DNA from 3 places in the Exiguobacterium sp. R-39 genome. Region 3 is predicted to be linked to each of the others. Evidence: riboswitches for the same ligand, from Rfam matches in the RefSeq annotation. Region 3 holds a riboswitch; each other region holds the start of a gene.
What was found. Region 3 has a riboswitch for S-adenosylmethionine ahead of metK (methionine adenosyltransferase). Riboswitches for the same ligand answer to the same signal wherever they lie in the genome.

Region 1 (2,266 bases), 1.2 Mb from region 3:
GCCGGGACGGATGACTGCCCGATTAATCAAAAAATCGATATACTCCTGTTTTCGATCTGAGGGCAACAATCGGAACATCTGTCCAACCCCGGACCGGATCGACAGCGACCGGTCGAGCACACCTTTTTTTAATGGTTCAAATGCTTCTTGCGGGGCAAACTCTTTCATCAAGGCGATGATGTTGTCGTGTTCCGTCACCGTGCCGTCGAAGTCACATAAAATCCGAGTCGTCATTTCGTGATCCCCCAGGCGTCAAGGGCGACCCGTAATTCTTCCTGCCGCGTTGCGGCACTTGTCAGCGATTCTCCGGTCAGTGCGGCGTCGAGCGCCTGACGAAATGCAAGGACACCGGCCGCTGCCCCTTGCGGATGACCGTGAACGCCGCCTCCGGCATTGATGACCGAATCGGTACCGAAATCACGGACGAGCTGAGCGACGAGGCCGGGATGGATGCCGGCGGACGGAACCGGCAGAATCGTCTTCGTTTCTCCGATTCGCGTCGCTTCAACGGCGATCCCGCGGGCCAAATCTTTGGCGAGTGCAACGTTACCATAGGGAGACGGGAACAATGTCAAGTCAGCACCGGCCAGTCGGGGTAACGTTCCAAGCAGAACAGGAGCCGAAATACCGTATTCAGGACTTGCGATCAAGGCACCGCTTAAGGCCGGGTGATTAAAAATCGGGACGGAAATGTCCGCATCGGCAGCCAACTCGCGCAGGACATCGAGTCCGTATGTAAACGTGTTGAGCAGGAAGGCCGTGGCACCTGCTTCAATCAGGCGTTTTGCCTGTTCCTTCAAGCCGAAGACGGGACCGCTTAACGTAATTGCATAAAGCGCCCGTTTGCCGGTGCGTTCATAATGGGCGTCGAGGACTTCCCGTCCGATCCGTGCCCGGTCGAGTGCCGGCGTCAACGGATTGTCGTATAGAATCTCATCATCTTTAACGAGATCGATGCCGCCCGCGAGCTGTGCTTCGAGTTGTTCCTGTAAAAAGACGAGGTCCCGTCCGATGACTCCTTTAAATATGCTCATCAACAGGGGACGGTCATGGACCTGAATCAATTGACGGACTCCTTCAATCCCGAATTTGGCACCGGGAAAGTCGTTCGTGAATGACGAGGGAAGCTGTAAGTCGGTTAACTTGATTTGTCCATCGAGCGACAGTTTACCGAAGACCGTCGTTAAGATAGCGGAAAAGTCCCGTGAGACGTTGTGTTCCGGATAACGGATCGTAATGTAACCTTTGCCGTCATGTTCTTCTGTATGGACGACCTGTCCTTTAAAGGATTCCAGTTGTTGTTGTTCCAAGTGATTTAAATCGGTCCATGAACCGACCGTCAGACCGAGCGCGATTTGCTCTGCCCGTTTCGGCAACTGATCAGTCGTTCCGAGTTGGTATGTTGCGGTAATGTACGCCATATGAATCGTCTCTCCCTTATTGAAAAATACAAAAATGGTCCCTCGTCAATGACAAGAGACCATGAAAAATTGCGCGTGGACTCTTATCTGTCAGCGTATTAGCTGCAAGAATTAGCACCGTGCCAAGTGGTCGGTTGCTGCGACATCGTAGGGCTCGTCCCTCCGTCTGCTCTTGATAAGAATTGGATGAAATTGTGAAATCTAATTGCAATTTTTACATGAGATCCATCACTTGTCAAACTATATTTTGAAAATTTATTTTTTTGAAAATACTTCTTCTATAGACGGTTCCGTTTTTGAATCCGTTTCACTAAAAATTGGAATTGACAGACGGCCAGCAACGCACGTAGTATTCAAATCAACATCAAATCACATGACAACTACATATGACTCTTATCGTGAGTTGGCAGAGGGAATTGGCCCGAAGACGCCGCAGCAACCGACCATCCGGCACGGTGCTACATCCAACAGACATTCGTCTGAGAGATAAGAGGACGGAGTATTCTGCCGCGCCTCTTTTCTTTGACGAAAAGAGGCGTTTTTTCGTGTGATCAACAAGGAGGAAACCAGAATGGGATACCAAGCATTTACAGTACAGGACGCGATTGAACGGGTCCGGACACTCGGATTAATCGGCAATGAACCGGTGACGGCAGAAGAGATCGGGGACGGGAATTTAAATCTCGTTTTCCGGATTCAGGAAGGAGAAAAACGGCTGATTTTAAAGCAGGCGTTGCCATATGCGAAAGTCGTCGGGGAAAGCTGGCCGCTGTCGCTCGAACGGGCCTGGATTGAACAATCGGCCTTAAAAGAATTCGCAAAAGTCGCTGTTCCTTTCGTTCCGC
Region 2 (2,266 bases), 1.2 Mb from region 3:
ATTTTTACTCAAGACATACCGAAAAGGATGATTTCGATGCAAGAAAATTTATTCACCTACTTAACTGAGTATGAATCAGAGATGATTCGTTTACGCCGTGACTTTCACCGCCATCCGGAATTATCGTTCCAGGAAGTCCGGACGCCTGCTAAAATTGCTGCGTTTTATGATGCACTCGGTATTCCTTACCGTGCGAACGTCGGTGGCAGCGGAATCGTCGCGACACTGACCGGCACCCGTCCCGGAAAAACAATTGCGGTCCGGGCCGATTTTGATGCGTTACCGCTCCAGGAAGAAACGGAATTATCGTTCCGCTCAATCCGTCCCGGTGTCATGCATGCTTGCGGACACGACGGACACACGGCGATTGTCCTTGGACTCGCCGCTGCTTTTCAAGCCATCCGGGATGAATTAACAGGTACTGTCGTCTTTATCCACCAACACGGTGAAGAAGTATTTCCGGGTGGTGCGATTCAAATGATTGAGGACGGCTGTCTCGACGGTGTCGATGCGATTTTCGGCACACACCTCGAAAATGATCTTCCGGTCGGAACGATCGGTTATCACAGCGGGCATACATTATGTGCGATCGATGAATTTGAAATCGTTGTTCATGGTCAAGGCGGTCATGCCCAAGCGCCACACCGGACGCAGGACGCACTTGTCGCCGGTGCACAGCTTGTCTGTAATCTTCAGCACCTCGTCAGCCGGCGCGTTGATCCGTTTGAGCCGGCCATCGTTGCAATCGGTTCATTTCATGCCGGAACCGCACCGAACATCGTGACCGGCGAAGCCCGGATTGTCGGAGAAATCCGGACGTTCAACGAACAACTCCGGCATCAGTTGCGCCAACAGGTGGATCTCGTCGCACGGACGACCTGCACCGGAATCGGCGCTGATTATTCCATTGATTTCACGACAGGTTACCCGTCCCTTTGGAATCATCCGGATGAAACGAAGCTCGTCCGGGAAGCGGCCGGTTTTTTGCCGGAAGCACAGGTCCGTGAAATGAAACCGATGATGGCAGCCGATGATTTTGCCTATTACCTGGAACAGGTTCCGGGCAGTTATTTCTTTACCGGCTCCGCGAAAACAGATGGACGCACGATTTATCCGCAACACCATCCGAAGTACGAAATCGATGAGCGGGCTTTACTGATCGGGGCGAAAACGTTAGGGGCGACAGTTCTTCGTGCCCTGCAAACATAAGAATTGACTTTCCACTTTTATGAATGGTATTATCATCCCAATGATAACGAACTTACATCAACTTCATATAACACTTATCAAGAGTGGACCGAGAGATCTGGATCGATGACGTCCCAGCAACCTGCGCACAGCAAGGTGCTACGACCAGCAAAGCGAAAGCTTTGGTTGATAAAAAGCGGCGACTCCTTTTGCAACCAAGCAAAGGAGTCGTTTTCGTTTTCTCGCTGTCAGAAATGAGAGCATTACGGCTCAAGAGGCCAGGAGAAAGGGAGAGATGACATGGAAAAAGCAACATTTGCAGGAGGATGTTTCTGGTGCATGGTGACACCATTTGAGGAATTACCGGGGATTCACAGTATCGTGTCCGGTTATACAGGAGGACACGTCGACAATCCGACATATGAGCAGGTCAAAACCGGAACGACCGGACATTCCGAAGTCGTCGAGATTACATTTGACCCGGCACTGTTCTCATACGAACGGTTACTCGAACTGTACTGGCCGCAAACGGATCCGACCGATGCCGGCGGACAATTCCAGGACCGTGGCATACAGTATGCCCCGGCGATTTTTTACCATACGGAAGAACAACGCCTTGCAGCGATTGCGTCACGTGATGCACTGGCTGCAACAAACCGTTTCAAACAACCGATCGTTACACGGATCGAACCGGCAGCTTCTTTCTATCCGGCGGAAGAATACCATCAGGACTTCCATAAAAAAAATCCGGCCCACTACAAAAAAGACCGGAAAGCCTCCGGCCGTGATGCCTTTATCGACGTCGCCTGGAAAGAAGAAGTATCCGTCTGATTTAAACGAAGCGTCTTTTAAAAGAGATCACCCTTTCACGCACTTTACTGTAAAAGTCGCGTGAAAGCCGTGATCTCTTTTGAGTGGTTGACGATGTTTTTAAGAAATCGCTTTGATTTCATCTGTTTGATTTGACTCGTCCACGACCTGATACCGTTTCAAGACGAAGATGCCGCTCAGCATGACGACTAAACCAATGATCTGCCCAAACGATAAATCGACTTTTGGTAAACCAAACCAGCCAAAA
Region 3 (2,266 bases):
TTTCGAACGCTCTGAATAGATTTCCTCATATGTGTCCATCCAGGACGTGAGCGCAATATCATGAATGCGTGCTGCATCAGCCGGAACTGCTTCGCGTATCTCCATACCGAAATCCCCCTTTTCCTTTTACAGGCTCATGTTCTTTTACCCTTTTCTAGAAATTTCAGTCGTTTCCCTGCAAAGTTCCGGAGAAACAAAAAAAGTTCAGAAACACCCTTAAAAGGGAGTTTCTGAACTCAGGATTATGCGAAACGTTTTGCCTGCTCTTCAAGAGTAGCGGCTTTATCTGTTTGCTCCCATGGTAATTCGATGTCTGTACGACCGAAGTGACCATAAGCTGCTGTCTGACGATAAATCGGACGGCGGAGATCAAGCATCTTGATGATCCCTGCAGGACGGAGATCAAAGTTTTCTGCGATTAATTCAACGAGTTGCGCTTCAGGAAGTTTTCCTGTACCGAACGTATCGACTGCGATTGAAACCGGGTGCGCCACACCGATTGCGTAAGCAAGTTGAACTTCTGCTTTGTCCGCAAGACCAGATGCAACCAGGTTTTTCGCGACATAACGTGCTGCGTAAGCAGCTGAACGGTCGACTTTCGTTGGATCTTTACCAGAGAACGCTCCACCGCCGTGACGTGCATATCCGCCATACGTATCAACGATGATTTTACGACCTGTCAACCCTGCATCTCCTTGTGGTCCGCCGATGACGAAACGACCAGTCGGGTTGATGAAGAATTTTGTGTCTGCATCGATGTACTCTGCCGGGATGACCGGTGCGATGACATGTTCTTTCAGATCAGCTTGAATTTGCTCAAGCGTCACTTCTTCTGCATGTTGTGTCGAGATGACGATTGTATCGACGCGAACAGGTTCATTGTTCTCGTTGTATTCAACCGTAACTTGCGTTTTACCATCCGGACGGAGGTAATCGAGTTGCCCCGTTTTGCGGACCTCTGCCAAACGACGAGCCAGTTTGTGTGAAAGCGAGATTGGAAGTGGCATGAGTTCCGGTGTTTCTTTCGTTGCATAACCGAACATCAGACCTTGGTCTCCTGCTCCGATCGCATCGATTTCTTCATCGGACATGTTTCCTTCGCGTGCTTCAAGCGCTTGGTCCACACCGAGAGCGATGTCTGCTGACTGCTCATCGATTGATGTCAATACAGCACAAGTGTCTGCATCGAAACCGTATTTAGCGCGTGTATAGCCGATTTCACGAATAGTTTCACGAACGACTTTCGGGATATCCACGTAAGTTGATGTCGTGATTTCTCCAGCTACTAATACGAGTCCTGTCGTGACAGAAGTTTCTGCCGCAACACGTGCGTTTGGATCGGCTGCAAGAATTGCATCCAAAATTGAATCCGAAATCTGGTCACAGATTTTATCCGGGTGACCTTCAGTTACTGATTCCGACGTAAATAGTCGGCGATTAAGGTTTGTCATGTTTGACCCTCCCAAAAAAGAATTTGACGGTGTACTCATTTCCCCTAGTTGAGTGGGACGGTAAAATGAAAAAAACCTTTCCATGTCCAAAAATGGTCAGGGAAAGGTTGTGCGTTCTTCCTTTACCCTCTTATCGTTCGAAGTGTTTACTTCGCTTCAGGAGAGCACCTTTTCCTACATTAATGATGAAATTAATATAAGACGGTTGCCGGGTTTCTTCGGGCCTTGTTCCCTCCACCTGCTCAGAATAAGAGTATCCGTTACGAATTACATGATATAAACTTGTGCTCACTCTGTCAAGCAACGTTTTAATTTCTAGTCGAAAAATTTCGGAAGAGATGTTAAACTGTTAATGCTGAAAGCGTTTCCAGATAAATAGAAATCAGCGCAGGAAAATGATTGCCCTGTCATTAGTATGTCATATATAATAAATGTGTCATACTAATAGTAGAGCTAAAACCAACGTAGGGGAAAGGTGGGGTCAGGATGCCGATGACGGTCCTGAATATCGAAGAGCTACTCAAGAAGGAGCATGTGTTCAAACAACTGTCAGTTGCTGAACTAGTCGAACATGCGATTCGCAACAAAGAAGGAGTTCTTGCAGAAAATGGTGCTTTGTCTGTAGAAACGGGGAAATTTACAGGTCGTTCACCGAAAGACAAGTTCATCGTCCGTGATCAATCGTGTGAGATGCATATCGATTGGGGTCATGTCAATCAACCAATGGAATCGGACAAATTCGAGCAACTGTTACAAAAAGTTCTTCGTTATATGAACGAAGCAGATCAACTTTACTACACAGAAGCTGCTGCTGG

Region 1: linked by a shared signal. The riboswitch ahead of ACP26N_RS02380 (2,3-diketo-5-methylthiopentyl-1-phosphate enolase) and the one ahead of metK (methionine adenosyltransferase) in region 3 are both predicted to bind S-adenosylmethionine.
Region 2: linked by a shared signal. The riboswitch ahead of msrA (peptide-methionine (S)-S-oxide reductase MsrA) and the one ahead of metK (methionine adenosyltransferase) in region 3 are both predicted to bind S-adenosylmethionine.

What each region holds. Positions count from the first base shown of each region.
Region 1 is NZ_CP187965.1:440,307-442,572, forward strand. It holds gene ACP26N_RS02375 (2-hydroxy-3-keto-5-methylthiopentenyl-1-phosphate phosphatase) at 1-234, opposite strand, end outside; gene ACP26N_RS02380 (2,3-diketo-5-methylthiopentyl-1-phosphate enolase) at 231-1,421, opposite strand; SAM riboswitch class I at 1,502-1,603, opposite strand; SAM riboswitch class I at 1,812-1,914, shown strand; gene mtnK (S-methyl-5-thioribose kinase) at 1,993-2,266, shown strand, end outside.
Region 2 is NZ_CP187965.1:417,915-420,180, reverse strand. It holds gene ACP26N_RS02260 (amidohydrolase) at 37-1,209, shown strand; SAM riboswitch class I at 1,281-1,384, shown strand; gene msrA (peptide-methionine (S)-S-oxide reductase MsrA) at 1,489-2,019, shown strand; gene ACP26N_RS02250 (DMT family transporter) at 2,119-2,266, opposite strand, start outside.
Region 3 is NZ_CP187965.1:2,330,292-2,332,557, forward strand. It holds gene ACP26N_RS12245 (GNAT family N-acetyltransferase) at 1-105, opposite strand, end outside; gene metK (methionine adenosyltransferase) at 243-1,451, opposite strand; SAM riboswitch class I at 1,579-1,705, opposite strand; gene pckA (phosphoenolpyruvate carboxykinase (ATP)) at 1,938-2,266, shown strand, end outside.